Regions from separate parts of the Shewanella sp. 10N.286.52.E4 genome, predicted to be linked through region 4. Evidence: predicted binding sites of a transcription regulator. Region 4 holds the regulator's gene; each other region holds the start of a gene.

Region 1 (3,516 bases), on a different contig from region 4:
AAAGAAGCTGATGAAGCGTTAACTATCGACCGTGATCAGCATTATCATATTATGGTCATTGATGACTCTGCGGTGGCACGTAAACAAATTATTCGTTCTTTAGAGTCTTTGAATCTGCAAATTGATACTGCAATTGATGGTAAAGATGCACTCGAAAAACTCAAAGCTATAGCAACAGAAATGGACAATGTCGCTGACGAAATTCCATTAATCATCTCTGATATTGAAATGCCTGAGATGGACGGTTATACCCTAACTGCTGAAATTCGAGATGATCCAAAACTAAAAGACATTAAAGTTGTATTACATACTTCGTTAAGTGGTGTCTTTAACCAAGCAATGGTTGAGAAAGTCGGTGCAAATGATTTTATCGCAAAATTTAATCCGGATGAGCTGGCTTCTGCTGTAAATAAACACTTAATTTTATAAGCATTATTATCATTCTCTGTCTATGATTAACTTAATAGACAGATGAATGTTATCTATGAAACTGCAGCATCTCGTTAAGTTCATTAAAATGAATGTTTGAGTTAGCAAGTCAACATTGATAGCGTTAGATGAGTCAATCAAGTGACCGGTTCACACTGAAATTACTTGTAGGTAGTTTCTTTATAATAGGGTGTAAATGTGACGAATAAATCACTCGCTGAAGCAGAATATAATCAGTTTAAGCTTTTTTTAGAGCAGCACAGCGGCATTGTATTAGGTGACAACAAGCAGTACTTGGTAAGAAGTCGTTTAGCTCCATTGATGGGTAAACATGATTTACCCTCATTATCTGAAGTCGTTAAACGCTCAATGAAGCCAACAGAAAGACATTTACGGGCAGAAGTTATTGATGCCATGACCACAAATGAAACCTTGTGGTTTAGGGATAAATACCCCTTTGAATTACTTCATAATTCATTATTACCTGAATATAGCCGTTTAGGGCGTCCATTGAAAATATGGTCAGCTGCATGCTCGTCTGGGCAAGAACCTTACTCCTTAGCGATGACCATTCTTGAGTATCAGCAACGTAAGCCTGGTGCGTTACCCGGAAACGCGACTATTCAAGCAACTGACTTATCACCTTCGATGTTAGAGCGGTGTAAGAATGCAGAATATGACAGTTTAGCGTTAGCGCGTGGGTTATCTCCTGAACGCAAACGCCAATTCTTTGATCAATTACCGTCTGGTAATATGAAAGTTAAAGATAACGTTAAGCGATTAGTGAACTTTAGAGCGCATAACTTACTTGAAAGTTATAGCCTTTTAGGTAAATACGACATTATTTTTTGTCGTAATGTACTGATTTATTTTGCCCCTGAGGCAAAAGCTAAAATACTGCGGCAATTTGCTGCCGCTTTGAATCCTAACGGCATACTATTTTTAGGTGCGTCAGAATCTATCTCAGGTTTGACTGACGAATTCAGTATGGTTCGATGTAACCCTGGTATTTATTATCAAAAGAAAACCTAATTATAATACATTGTAAATAAAGGTTTTTTATCATTTTCTATGCCAGCTTCTGCTGGCGTTATTTTTTTTATCTATTTCGCATCTACTTCCTAAATGTTTTGGCATAACCTTTGCTTTATTCCTCTCAGTTAGCTGATGGAGGCAATTTTATGGCGATTAATTTTGAAAATGGTTTGGGGATACATCAATACTCATTGGGCATTCGTGCTCAAAGGGCTGAAGTGCTATCAAGTAACATCGCCAATTCAAATACGCCTGGCTATAAAGCACGTGATGTAGACTTTGCGTCTGCCATGAATAGTGCTCGTTCTCATCAGCAAGGTTTACAAATGAGTCAAACAACTGACAAGCATTTTGATTTAAAGGCGCTTAGCCAAGAACATGTTCAGTTCCGCGTACCCAATCAGCCAGATACAGGCGATGGCAATACCGTTGACTCCCAGCAAGAACAAGCTGCTTTTATGCAAAACTCTTTAGAATATCAAATGTCATTGGGTTTCCTTGAAAGTAAGTTTTCTGGCATGCGTAAAGCGATTAGAGGAGATTAATCATGAGTCTATTTAATATTTTTAATGTGTCAGGTTCAGGTATGTCAGCACAATCAGTGCGACTGAATACGACTGCCAGTAACATTGCCAACGCCGATTCAGTCTCTAGTAGTGTTGATCAAACTTATAAGTCGCGCCATCCGATTTTTGAAGCTGAAATGGCTAAAGCGACGAGTCAACAAAATAGTTCTCACAGTGTCAGTGTTAAAGGCATTGTTGAAAGTGATAAACCATTATTAAAGGAGTTCTCTCCTGATCATCCAATGGCTGATGGTGATGGGTTTATCTATAAACCAAATGTGAATATGATGGAAGAAATGGCAGACATGATTTCTGCATCTCGGTCATATCAAATGAATGTCCAAGTGGCTGATGCAGCTAAATCTATGCTGCAGCAAACGCTTCGTATGGGTAAGTAATATGAAATTTGATGGAGGTAACAGATGAGCCTCGTAAATCCTTACAGCAGTCAAACATTGCCGCAGACACAGTCGAGCAGTACAAGTAGTGTTGCTTCAAATACAACACAAACGGCTACGACAGGTAATGCTTTTCTAGACAGTGTTCAGCATGCTGAAGTCGCTGAAACACCTGAGCCTAATAGCCAGGAGCTGACTCAAGCGGATTTCTTCGCTTTATTAAGCCAACAGCTGTCAATGCAAGATCCATTTAAACCTGTAGAAAATGACCAGATGATTTCTCAAATGGCATCTTTCTCAACGGTTGATGGTATCTCAAAATTGAATGAAGAAATCCTAAATCTAAATAACTTAACTAGCTCCAGCCAAGCGTTACAAGCATCAGGACTTGTTGGTCAAAAAGTACTTATTCCATCAGATACAGGGCATATCTCTAGTGAAAGCCCTGAAGTGAAAGGGGTGATCAGTACGCCGACACCGATTGACAGCATTACTGTGAATATCGAGGATGAATCCGGCCAAGTTATCAGAACATTCGAAGTTGATGGTTCTGCAGGCGGTAACATCGATGTGACATGGGATGGCCTAGATAAAAACGGTGAGCCTGTTGCTGAAGGAAATTATGCCATTAAAGCTAACGGTAAAATTGATGGCACATCAGAAGACTTAGCGGTATCGACTTACGCACATGTTTCCAGCGTTTCATTGGGTGATGTCACAACCGGGGCGATATTAAACCTTCGTGGTATTGGCGGCATTCAATTGTCAGATGTACTTGCTGTTGCGGAAAGTTAATTTACTAAAAGTTAGACCGTGGAAAGCTTAAAACCAAATTTCAATAATGGTCAGAATACTGACTATTAACAATAAATAGAATTAGTAAGAGAAGGGGTGAATTATGTCGTTTAACATTGCTTTGAGTGGTATTTCAGCTGCTCAAAAAGATCTCAATACCACAGCAAATAACATTGCCAACGTTAATACAATTGGTTTTAAAGAGTCTCGTGCTGAATTTGCTGATGTTTATGCTAATTCTATTTTTTCAAACAGTAAAACTGCAGTGGGTGGTGGTGCAACCACGACTCAAG
Region 2 (3,516 bases), on a different contig from region 4:
GTCGAAACGCTACCAGCCTCACTTATAATGACAAAGGGCGAACGTCGACCATTTCATCATTAGGCTCTAATCTAAAAGCCTAATGTAAGCGTCAATTTCTGCTCCCATGAATAAAAACTATAAAAAAGCCGCTGTCATCAGCGGCTTTCTTGTATTCATTTGTAATAGATCAATCAACATTAAAGCACTAAAAATAAGTGACTTCTTTGATTTTTCTTGGTCGATTGTCTTGCTGATATAAGTTCCACACTTGAGCAAAATCTAATTCTAATTCAGTAACATACATATCACCAGCGGGATAGCTTTTAATCACCTTAGCCCCCTTAATCATGCCAGAAACCTGAGTCGACACGGTTTCACTATTTAATAACCACTCGCTCATTTGGCTATGAGCATCCACTTGTTGACCATATACCTGCTCTGCTAACTCACGATACGCCGCAATTTTTGACGCTTGCATCGCCATTAACACTTTATGAGATTGCTCTTTTGCTGGCTGGGTCGCGAGAGGGGCATAACCTATCGCGGTTAATTTTGGAAACTGCTCAGGCGCCTCTGTTTCCCACTGAACATATTTATCATTACTTGAGCAACCGACTAACGATAATGCTGCGACAGACATCATTGCCATTAAAAGCTTTTTCATAATTTCTCTCCTAGCACAGCCACTTTTCCATCCCCAGATTGCTCATTACGATAGAGCAAACCATTTTCTGAGGTAACTTTATTAGAGGGTGATAAGTAACCCGGTAAACTGTCTGTATGAACAAAAGTTTGTACAGCAGACACCACTCGATTATTGGTTACATTAACAATCCTGGCATTCAACACGACTCCTTGTGTTGTTGTAGCCATTGTCGACACAACAACATGGGACACGGGTAAATCAGACGGCAATAGCTTCCAATCACGACTGAGAATAAACTCACCTTGTTCTGTTGCTCTTATGGCATTAGCCACATTCATATCAACTAAATTAAATTCATGAGCATGAAATGCTGCAACAAAACCTTGTTGTAGCTGCAAACCTAGAGCGTCAGTTTGACTAAAAGCATCTATTTTTACAGGTGTCGTCACCAATAAAGGTTGATCTGAACGCAGGCTATCATTTTGTAATACCAGTTCATTGACGATTTTTTCTGCAAGTGTGTTCACTTGAGACTTTGGGGCTAAACCGACCTTCTCTATATTGTAGCTTAATGCTTTTGGCGTCTGAGCTTCTGGTTCGGACATAAACCATGAGTTAGTGTCAGTAGGCTGCCCAGTATAGGTTAACTCATCGCCACTCTTTGACGTCTCACTTGCGCAAGCTGCCATTAATAAAGCGATGGGTAATAAAATAAATTGACGCATAGCCTTTATATCCTTAACTCAATTCATGCACTGTCATTGGCGTTATCTAGAGAAGTATGGTTTTAAACCCAGTGAACAAACCTTACTCATTCAATGGGTATCAAGTGGCCTAACTTTATTAATAACCATATTCGTCATCACACTCATAACAATGTTAATAGCCACACTCTCTGAAACCCTATCGGCACTTAAGTTAAAAACTTTATCATTTAACCGCTATTAATTAGCCATGATGAGCCTTTTCTAAATGTTCACACTTATCAAAGCCACAGATACACAAAGGGCACAATTATTGCTTTGCTATAAAGACTCATAAAAATGGTGTCTAAAAGTCATTAAGTTGGCACTGATATCTTCATTATTTTGTAAAAAGTGAAACTGAACATGCCGAATTTAAACATTAAATTATTATTTTTTTCAGTGCTTGTACTGCAATTGGCTAGTATCAGTCACGTCGCTTTTGCACAAAGAATCGAAGTATCAGGTCAAGCGAGCATAGTCGATGGCAATATTGATAAAGCCCGTGAAGCTGCAATAAATCAAGCATTAAACTATGCCAGCTTAAAAGCTGGAGTGAACTTCAATAGTCGTCAAACCATTAATCAAGGCAACTTGACTCAAAATGCATTTCAAGTACAACGCATGGGTGAGGCTAAAAATATTGAAGTGGTATCAGAAATAATCACCTCAACTGATATTACTGTCTCATTAAGGCTAAACCTCGAATCACAGAAGGTCGTTCAGCAATGTCACAGCCAGCAACTTAAAGCGGCACTGATGATTCCACAAGCTACCATGCGAGATCGCTCCCAATTGCGCTATGGTTAATTAGCCAATTTTGAACAAGCCCTGTCACAACAATATGGCACAGTGATTAATAGCATGTCAGAGTTTAGTTTTGCGCATATGCACGCCGAAGAAAAACTAGACCATAAAAATCAATTGATAAACTTTAGAGGCAACAGGATCCCAAGTTGGTTAGGCGAAATTACTGATAGCCAATATATTTTACAGCCTGAGATTTTAGATATTTCCACAGAGCCAAATCAGAGCTCAATGTTCGGCCTGTGGAGTGATTACCCTCAACGACAAATTAATTTACGCTTTACATTATTTCATGGCATTAGCGGTGAAAAAGTATGGAGTAAAGACTACGCCGCTACAGCAGAATGGGCATTTGATAAAGATGAAACCGTCTCTCCAACAACAAAGCGCTTTTGGAGTTCGACTTACGGACAATCAATGAACCAATTATTTCAACAAAGCACGCAAGATATTGATAACCTCCTAAACTGTCGTCCATTATTAGGACAAATCGTCGCTAAGCAAGGAAACAGAATTATCATCAATCTAGGCCGAAAAAATAACGTTAAAATGGGTGATAACTTTCAAATTGTCTTGCAGCAAAATATCCCAGACAGAGTCAACTTAATGCGTGCAGTCGCAACGAAAAATCGCGCCACAGTTACCATTGAGCAAGTATCAGAAGAAAGCGCAACTGCGGTGCTAGAAGGGATTGGAAGTACAGGCAATATTCAAGTACAAGATATTGTGATTAAAATTTAATACAAACTTTACTGAAGTAAAACCCTGATATATAGGTCAAATTATTAAAAGATAATTTGCGATTTGCTACTAAAAGAAAAGGCTTACAAACAATGGAAAGATCTAGCTCAGTATTTAATAATCAATTTTCAATTAGTCAATTTGGCGAATATTACTTACCGAGTGTTAATCGTAATACCTTTGAGAAAGTGGATTCGACAACTGCGTTTAAACAAAAATTTAAACAAGATATTTTTGCTAAAGACACCCTACATATTGTTCTGGGCTTAGATTCTGGATTATTGGTAAATTACATTCTGGAAGCGCCAAAAACTGATGGCAGTAAATACATTTTTGTTGAACTACCAGAAGTGATGAACATGCTCAACATTGAGATACCTACAGAGCAACAGGATTACCTAAAAGTCATCAGTTTTGATGAGTTAACACACCACATTGAATCTGCAGAAGACGACTTATACTTTATTAAAGACCAGATTGCTGTGACTCTTTCACTAGCGGCTTCATCAGGCGTGATAGAGGAGTATTCAACGCTATACAGCCAAGCTTATCGAACCATAAATCAACACTCTATTTCACATAAAACCAACTTTAACC
Region 3 (3,516 bases), on a different contig from region 4:
TTTTATCGAATGCAGCTAATGATCCATCATCTAGTGGCGTCAGTTTATCTTTTAATGCGTCATGGCATTGCTGCTCAGATTGCTGCGGCTCAGTTCGGGTTACCAGTGACCAAAAGTCAGCTTCTGTCATTTCACTTTTCCTAAATTCTTTTGCAAACAACTCACAAAATTGATTCTTCTCGCGGTATTCTACACCACATAAAATCTAAAACCTTACAGCCTATATCTAATCGCTATGAATAAACTCAGTCCTATCAGCACCAAACCACCACGCAGACTCATTATTCTGATGACATTTTATGTTTTGTTATCCATTCTTGCATTATTGCGTTCATACTCCATCCAAGGGATAGACTTGTTTACTATTGGCGTGATCCCGGTACTTTTCGGCCTTATAAAGCGAACCCATTGGGCTAGCATGGTATTTAAAATTTACTTAGGTATTCAAACATTAGCCGCGTTAGCACTGACCACGACCGCCATCATTGCCTATCAAATCGCCCCTGAAGATGTAAAAGTAGAGTTTCAAGGTACTGAGCTTCCCATTCCAGCAATCGCTTTAACCGTACTGCTCATTCTCAGCTTTCAATATTGGGTCGCATTCAGTCAAAAAACCAAAGAGTACTTGCAGCGAACTTGTTAACCATTCGGGTGTTATAAGTATATTCAAAGCTAACCTTAGGTTAAAATGCACAGCATAAGACTCAATTACAAAAAAAAGAAGAAGTAGCATGAGCCATTTATCACCCAGTGAACTGTCGATTTTGCTGTTGGAGCCTTCAGAGGTTCAACGAAAAATCATCATTGCTAAATTACACCAAGAAGGTGTTGATAGCATTCAAACAGCATCTAATCTTACTGAAGCTAAAGACATCATTGCCCGCCATACACCTGATTTAATTGTTAGTGCATTACATTTTGAAGATGGTGAGGCCACAGAACTCTTAAGTTTTATTAAACAAAAATCAGCCTATCAAGATATTCAATTCATGCTGGTTTCTAGCGAATGTCGTCGTGAGCAATTAGAAATATTCAGACAATCTGGTGTCGTGGCAATTTTACCTAAACCCTTTGATGCAGACCATTTGGCTACAGCGCTAAATTCAACCATCGACCTCATTAGTAATGATGAATTAGATTTGAGTCATTTCGATGTCCAAGATATCCGAACTTTAGTTGTCGATGATAGCCGAATGGCACGTAACGTCATTAAACGCACTATAGGTAATTTAGGGATAAGAATTATCAGTGAAGCCGAAGATGGAGCTAAAGCCATTGAGCTTATGCAACAACAAATGTTTGATTTGGTCATCACTGATTACAATATGCCTAGTGTTGATGGATTAGCATTAACTCAATACATTCGTAATCAAAGCCAGCAATCACATATTCCGATTTTAATGGTCTCCTCCGAAGCAAACGACACTCATTTAAGTAACGTTTCCAGTGCCGGTGTTAACGCCTTATGTGACAAACCTTTCGAACCTAAACTCGTCAAACAACTGCTTTACCAACTATTAGAAGAATAGCCTGCTCAAAAAGTAAATGACTTTTGGCTCTTCGTCACTAGTCATTTTCACTGATGAAATAGCCCAATTGGCTATTTTACGCCTTAAATGTCGCCAAAATGCCATATCGCTACACATTAATCAGATAAAAGGCTTTTAAACCCCCATGGCTTATGGCATGTTAATCTAGTTTTAAATAAACACATCTATGGAAAGCAGAGAATACAACATGAACAAAAGTGAATTAATTGCAAAAATTGCAGAAAATGCTGAGCTGACTAAAGCTGAAGCTGGTCGCGCACTAAAGTCTTTTGAAGAAGCTGTTACTGAAGCCATGAAAAGTGGTGACAAGATTTCTATCGTAGGTTTTGGTTCTTTTGAAACCTCAGTTCGTGCAGCACGTACTGGCCGTAACCCACAAACCGGCAAAGAAATCCAAATTGCTGAAGCGACTGTACCAAAATTCAAAGCTGGTAAAACACTGAAAGATAGCGTTAATTAAATTAACAGCTTGAATTATAAAACCTCCCCATGGGAGGTTTTTTTATGCCTTTTTCTACAGAACTAGGTTTAAAGTACAGGAATAGCGCACAAATCTTGCACACTAAAAGTGCAACCCTGCTTCATATCCATGCAACATTTTTGCTACAAGTCGGTGCAGAAACAGCTAAATATCTGAAAATGTAGCAATTTCAAACATGGCACACCATTAGCAATACCTCATACAGATAAAATCAACATTGAACATTGCTGCCCGATTACTAAGCAACAAGTTCAGTGATAAGAAAAACTTGAGGGAATGAAAATGAAAACATCGATATATAAAGCTATTGCGCTATCAACAGGTTTATTACTCAGTGGTTCTGCTTTAGCAGAAGTCACAGGTAACATCGGAGCGACATCAAATTACCTTTGGCGCGGTGTAAGCCAAACTGATAACGGCGCAGCTGTGCAAGGTGGCATTGATTACGCTGCTGATTCTGGCTTTTATGTTGGCGGTTGGGCTTCAAATGTCGATTTTGGTGATGGCACAAGTTACGAACTAGATATCTATGCGGGTTACGGTGGTAACATTACTGAAGACTTAAGCTATGACATCAACTACCTTTACTACGCTTACCCAGATTCACCAGGAAGTGTTGATTTTGGTGAAGTAACAGTTGGTCTAGCATGGAAATGGTTAGATGTTTCATACTCTCACACTGTCAATGGTGGTGATGATATCGCTGCTGAGCCATTAGACTCTGCGGACATGATGTATGCACAAGCTAACTTAACGTTCCCATTGACTGAAAAATTGTCTCTGGGCGTTCATTACGGCTACTCTGATGGTGATGTCATCATGAGCTGGTTCGATACTGATAGCTACTCTGAATATAATGTGTCACTGAGCGCAGATACAGATTACGGTACAGTGTCATTCACTGCATCTGATACTGACTTAGATGAAGATGACGCTAAAATTGTTTTAGGTTACTCATATAGCTTCGGTTTATAAGGCTTAAACATTACTTTCTCAATTGAGGAAGTATGATTACAGCATGTTAAGCACTAAAAGCGCCACTCATTCAGAGTGGCGTTTTTAATGGCAATAATAAAATTTTCGATTCTACAATTAAGCAAAAATTTAAATACCTGCTACATTCAAAATATATGACTGATGAGGTGTAAGCGCAGACATTCTTCCGTCCTATTTTCAGTTCCATTCAACATTGACGTTACCGGCACAAACTAACCTGTGAACAATCAGGGCAGGTTTACCTTTACATTTAGCACTGGTGTTACGACTCACGCTAAACCGTTAGTCAAGAATGATATAGAGGGTAGAACGATGGCCAATATTACAGAAACCATTCCCAATGACACAGAAATTGAAGCAATGGTCACGCCTAGAAATAAGCGTTCAGCTGAGATTATTGAACGGAAAAGACAAGTGAAACGTCGTTTAGATGATTATTTAGAACAAGCAGAATTACGTAAAAATCTAGATGATGAATTATTCTAGCCT
Region 4 (3,516 bases):
CATTATCGGGTGGTGAACGTCGACGTGTTGAAATCGCACGCGCATTAGCGGCAAACCCTAAGTTCATTCTGCTAGATGAGCCCTTTGCTGGTGTCGACCCTATCTCTGTGATAGATATCAAGAAAATTATTCAACAACTAAAAAATCGTGGACTTGGAGTACTCATTACCGACCATAATGTTCGTGAAACGCTTGATGTATGTGAGCGCGCGTATATTGTTAGCCACGGTGATTTAATTGCAGAAGGCACGCCTGCTGAAATCTTAGACAATCAGCAAGTCAGGTCAGTATACTTAGGTGAGCAATTCAAGCTATAGTTAGCATTCTTTAGTGCACAATATGGCATGTCGCGACCAGTATCAGTCCCACTTTTTAGTGCAATGTTCTAGACTGAACTTAAGCCAAGGTTCAGCTTAAGCCTAGAAGCAGTTTAAAAAGGTGCTAGACCCACACAATTGTTAGTCGCGATGATGAAACTCAATTAGGGATAAGCGGTAAATGAAAGCCTCACTCCAACTCAAAATGGGTCAACACCTGACTATGACCCCACAGTTGCAACAAGCCATTCGCTTATTGCAACTTTCCTCATTGGAGCTACAGCAAGAAATTCAACAAGCACTTGACTCAAATCCACTCCTTGAGCTCGAAGATGAGTTTGCTAAAGCAAAAGAACCTGTAAAAGAAAACGCCCAGCAAACCGATACTGATTTTAGTGATAACAGCCAAGTGACTGTTGAAAAAGACACCTCAACCGTAGACACCACTGAATCGTTAACCAAAGAATCCATGCCAGACGAATTACCAATGGATACCACATGGGATGAAGTTTACACAGCATCACCAAGTTCAGGTTCTGGCGCAGTGGCTCGTGATGACGATATGCCTTTTCAGGGTGAAACCACAGAAGGCTTATATGAGCATTTAGAGTGGCAAAAAAATCTCACCCCTTTTTCTGAAAACGATCTGGTAATTGCTACGGCGATTATCGATGCCGTTGATGAACGTGGTTACTTAACCCAAACAACTGAAGACATATTGCAAGCTTTAGGCCTAGAAGATATTGAACTCGATGAAGTTGAAGCTGTACTCAAACGAGTACAGCATTTTGATCCTGTAGGCGTTGCAGCAAGAGATTTAAGCGAATGCTTGATGATTCAGCTGGGCCAATACCCTAGTGAAATACCTTGTATCGATAACGTTAAGCTACTGATTGCAGAACACCTAGACTTAATTGCAGGCCGCGACTTTAGATTATTAATGCGTAAAACCAAGCTTAAAGAAGATGATTTACGCGAAGCGATTCAATTTATTCAAACGCTTAACCCACGTCCAGGGTTACAGATCACTCCTATTAAAGATGAATATGTCATTCCAGATGTGACAGTGTTTAAAAAGAGTGGCCGTTGGGTCGTTGAGTTAAATCCAGATAACATGCCAAAAATTGGTGTGAATCAGCAATATGCAGCAATGGCAAAAGGCTCAGCAAACCAATCAGACAGCCAATTTATCCGTGGTCATTTGCAAGAAGCAAAATGGTTTATCAAAAGTATTGAAAGCCGCAATGAAACCTTATTAAAAGTGGCTAATTGTATTGTGCAATTTCAACAAGGCTTTTTTGAGTTTGGCGAAGAAGCAATGAAGCCAATGGTACTTAATGACATTGCTGAAGCCGTTGAAATGCATGAATCAACCATTTCGCGTGTCACGACACAAAAGTATATGCACACCCCTAGGGGACTTTTTGAACTAAAATATTTCTTTTCAAGCCATGTGAGTACTGATGATGGCGGAGAGTGTTCTTCTACTGCAATTCGCGCATTTATTAAAAAGCTTGTTGCGGCAGAAAACCAGCAAAAGCCACTTAGCGATAGTAAAATGGCGACGCTATTGGCAGAACAAGGGATCAATGTTGCTCGGCGTACGATCGCCAAATATCGTGAAGCAATGCTCATCCCTCCCTCAAACCAACGCAAAAGCCTATAAGCCTTTGTTATTGGAGGATGATATATGCAAATTAACCTGACTGGGCACCATGTGGAAATTACTCAATCTTTACGTGAGTATGTACAAACTAAGTTTTCAAAGCTTGAACGACACTTCGAACAGATCAATAATGTTCACGTTGTGCTCAATGTTCAAAAGCTGCAACAAATTGCAGAGGCAAAATTACACCTCAAAGGAGGTGAAGTTTTTGCGGTATCACAGAACGCTGATATGTATGTTGCAATTGACGCCCTGATCGACAAATTAGATCGTCAGGTAATTAAACACAAAGAGAAGTTAATTAAACACTAACGATGGAACTTCGCACCATTCTGCAGCCGGCGTGCACTACCTGCGCCACGCCGGGCAGTAAGAAAAAAGTACTGGAACTTATCAGCGATTTAATGGCTGCCCAGTACCCAACCCTATCTTCACAGGCTATTTTTGAAAGTTTAATAGCCCGTGAAAAAATGGGTAGTACAGGTATAGGAAATGGCATTGCGATTCCTCATGGTCGATTAACTGATATCGAAGAACCGATAGCAATTTTGATCAAGTGTGAAGAAGGCATTGAGTTTGATGCTATCGACAAGAAACCCGTGGATATATTATTTGCGCTGTTAGTTCCTTCTGATCAATGCCAACAGCATTTAAGTACGCTGTCGAGTATGGCTGAAAAACTGAGCGATAAATTAATCCTTAAGCGACTTCGAAAGAGTCATGACGCTACAGAACTTTATCAGGTTATAACTGCATGAAACTTGTCATCGTATCAGGACGATCAGGCTCAGGTAAATCAGTAGCACTAAGGGTATTAGAAGATTTAGGTTATTACTGTGTTGATAACCTACCTTTACCACTTATTGGTAGTTTACTTGAACAGCTCAAAGGCAATAACGACCTTGTCGCGATTAGCGTCGACGTTCGTAATATTGAAGAGCAAGGCAAAGTGCTAGAAGAGCAGATAGCCTTACTTTCTGACGATACGACCATCATTAGTCTATTTTTAAATTCTAATGATCAAGTGCTGTTAAAGCGCTACAGTGAAACCCGCCGTTTACACCCTCTGTCAAAAAACCAAATTTCACTGCAAGAAGCGATTCAATTAGAAGGCCGTTTACTCGAGCCTATCGCTAAAATGGTCGATCACTACATTGATACTTCACAGCTAACGATTTATGACTTAAGCGATCAAGTCAGACAAATCTTAATGGGTAGCATTGATAAAGAATTAGTGATCCACTTTGAATCTTTTGGTTTCAAACATGGTATGCCTACTGAAGCTGACTTTATGTTTGATGTACGCTTTTTACCAAATCCTCATTGGGAAACTGAGTTACGACCTCTAACAGGTCTCGATTTACCCGTGCAGGAATTCTTAGGTAGACAGCCTTTGGTGAATAAATTCATTTGGCAAATTGAAAACTTGTTCGAAACTTGGATGCCACACCTTGAGCGTAACAACCGTAGCTACCTAACGATCGCGATTGGTTGTACTGGTGGTCAGCACCGCTCAGTTTATATTGCCGATCA

Evidence for each region. The regulator sigma-54, encoded in region 4, starts transcription at its own class of promoters, with help from an activator protein. The targets are predictions, from matches to a motif close to GTTGGCACGNNNNTNGNNT.
Region 1: a site for sigma-54 is predicted at 1,559-1,577, ahead of flgB (flagellar basal body rod protein FlgB). Genes of this name have one in related genera too.
Region 2: a site for sigma-54 is predicted at 1,633-1,651, ahead of AB4153_RS16700 (flagellar assembly protein T N-terminal domain-containing protein). Genes of this name have one in related genera too.
Region 3: a site for sigma-54 is predicted at 2,206-2,224, ahead of AB4153_RS06055 (TorF family putative porin). Genes of this name have one in related genera too.

Annotation. Positions count from the first base shown of each region.
Region 1 covers NZ_JBFRJJ010000028.1:121,516-125,031, reverse strand. The annotation lists gene AB4153_RS16670 (chemotaxis protein CheV) at 1-429, shown strand, start outside; gene AB4153_RS16665 (protein-glutamate O-methyltransferase CheR) at 628-1,461, shown strand; gene flgB (flagellar basal body rod protein FlgB) at 1,611-2,009, shown strand; gene flgC (flagellar basal body rod protein FlgC) at 2,012-2,428, shown strand; gene flgD (flagellar hook assembly protein FlgD) at 2,453-3,223, shown strand; gene flgE (flagellar hook protein FlgE) at 3,327-3,516, shown strand, end outside.
Region 2 covers NZ_JBFRJJ010000028.1:127,392-130,907, forward strand. The annotation lists gene AB4153_RS16685 (flagella synthesis protein FlgN) at 1-83, shown strand, start outside; gene AB4153_RS16690 (LPP20 family lipoprotein) at 188-646, opposite strand; gene AB4153_RS16695 (FlgO family outer membrane protein) at 643-1,353, opposite strand; gene AB4153_RS16700 (flagellar assembly protein T N-terminal domain-containing protein) at 1,738-2,181, shown strand; partial or broken gene AB4153_RS16705 (flagella assembly protein FlgT middle domain-containing protein) at 2,194-2,541, shown strand; gene AB4153_RS16710 (FlgT C-terminal domain-containing protein) at 2,596-2,919, shown strand; gene AB4153_RS16715 (6-hydroxymethylpterin diphosphokinase MptE-like protein) at 3,012-3,516, shown strand, end outside.
Region 3 covers NZ_JBFRJJ010000010.1:220,835-224,350, forward strand. The annotation lists gene AB4153_RS06035 (DUF4240 domain-containing protein) at 1-130, opposite strand, end outside; gene AB4153_RS06040 (hypothetical protein) at 236-643, shown strand; gene AB4153_RS06045 (response regulator) at 732-1,529, shown strand; gene AB4153_RS06050 (HU family DNA-binding protein) at 1,738-2,010, shown strand; gene AB4153_RS06055 (TorF family putative porin) at 2,314-3,006, shown strand; gene AB4153_RS06060 (hypothetical protein) at 3,340-3,513, shown strand.
Region 4 covers NZ_JBFRJJ010000007.1:135,520-139,035, forward strand. The annotation lists gene lptB (LPS export ABC transporter ATP-binding protein) at 1-317, shown strand, start outside; gene AB4153_RS04505 (RNA polymerase factor sigma-54) at 499-1,983, shown strand; gene hpf (ribosome hibernation promoting factor) at 2,008-2,295, shown strand; gene ptsN (PTS IIA-like nitrogen regulatory protein PtsN) at 2,298-2,741, shown strand; gene rapZ (RNase adapter RapZ) at 2,738-3,516, shown strand, end outside.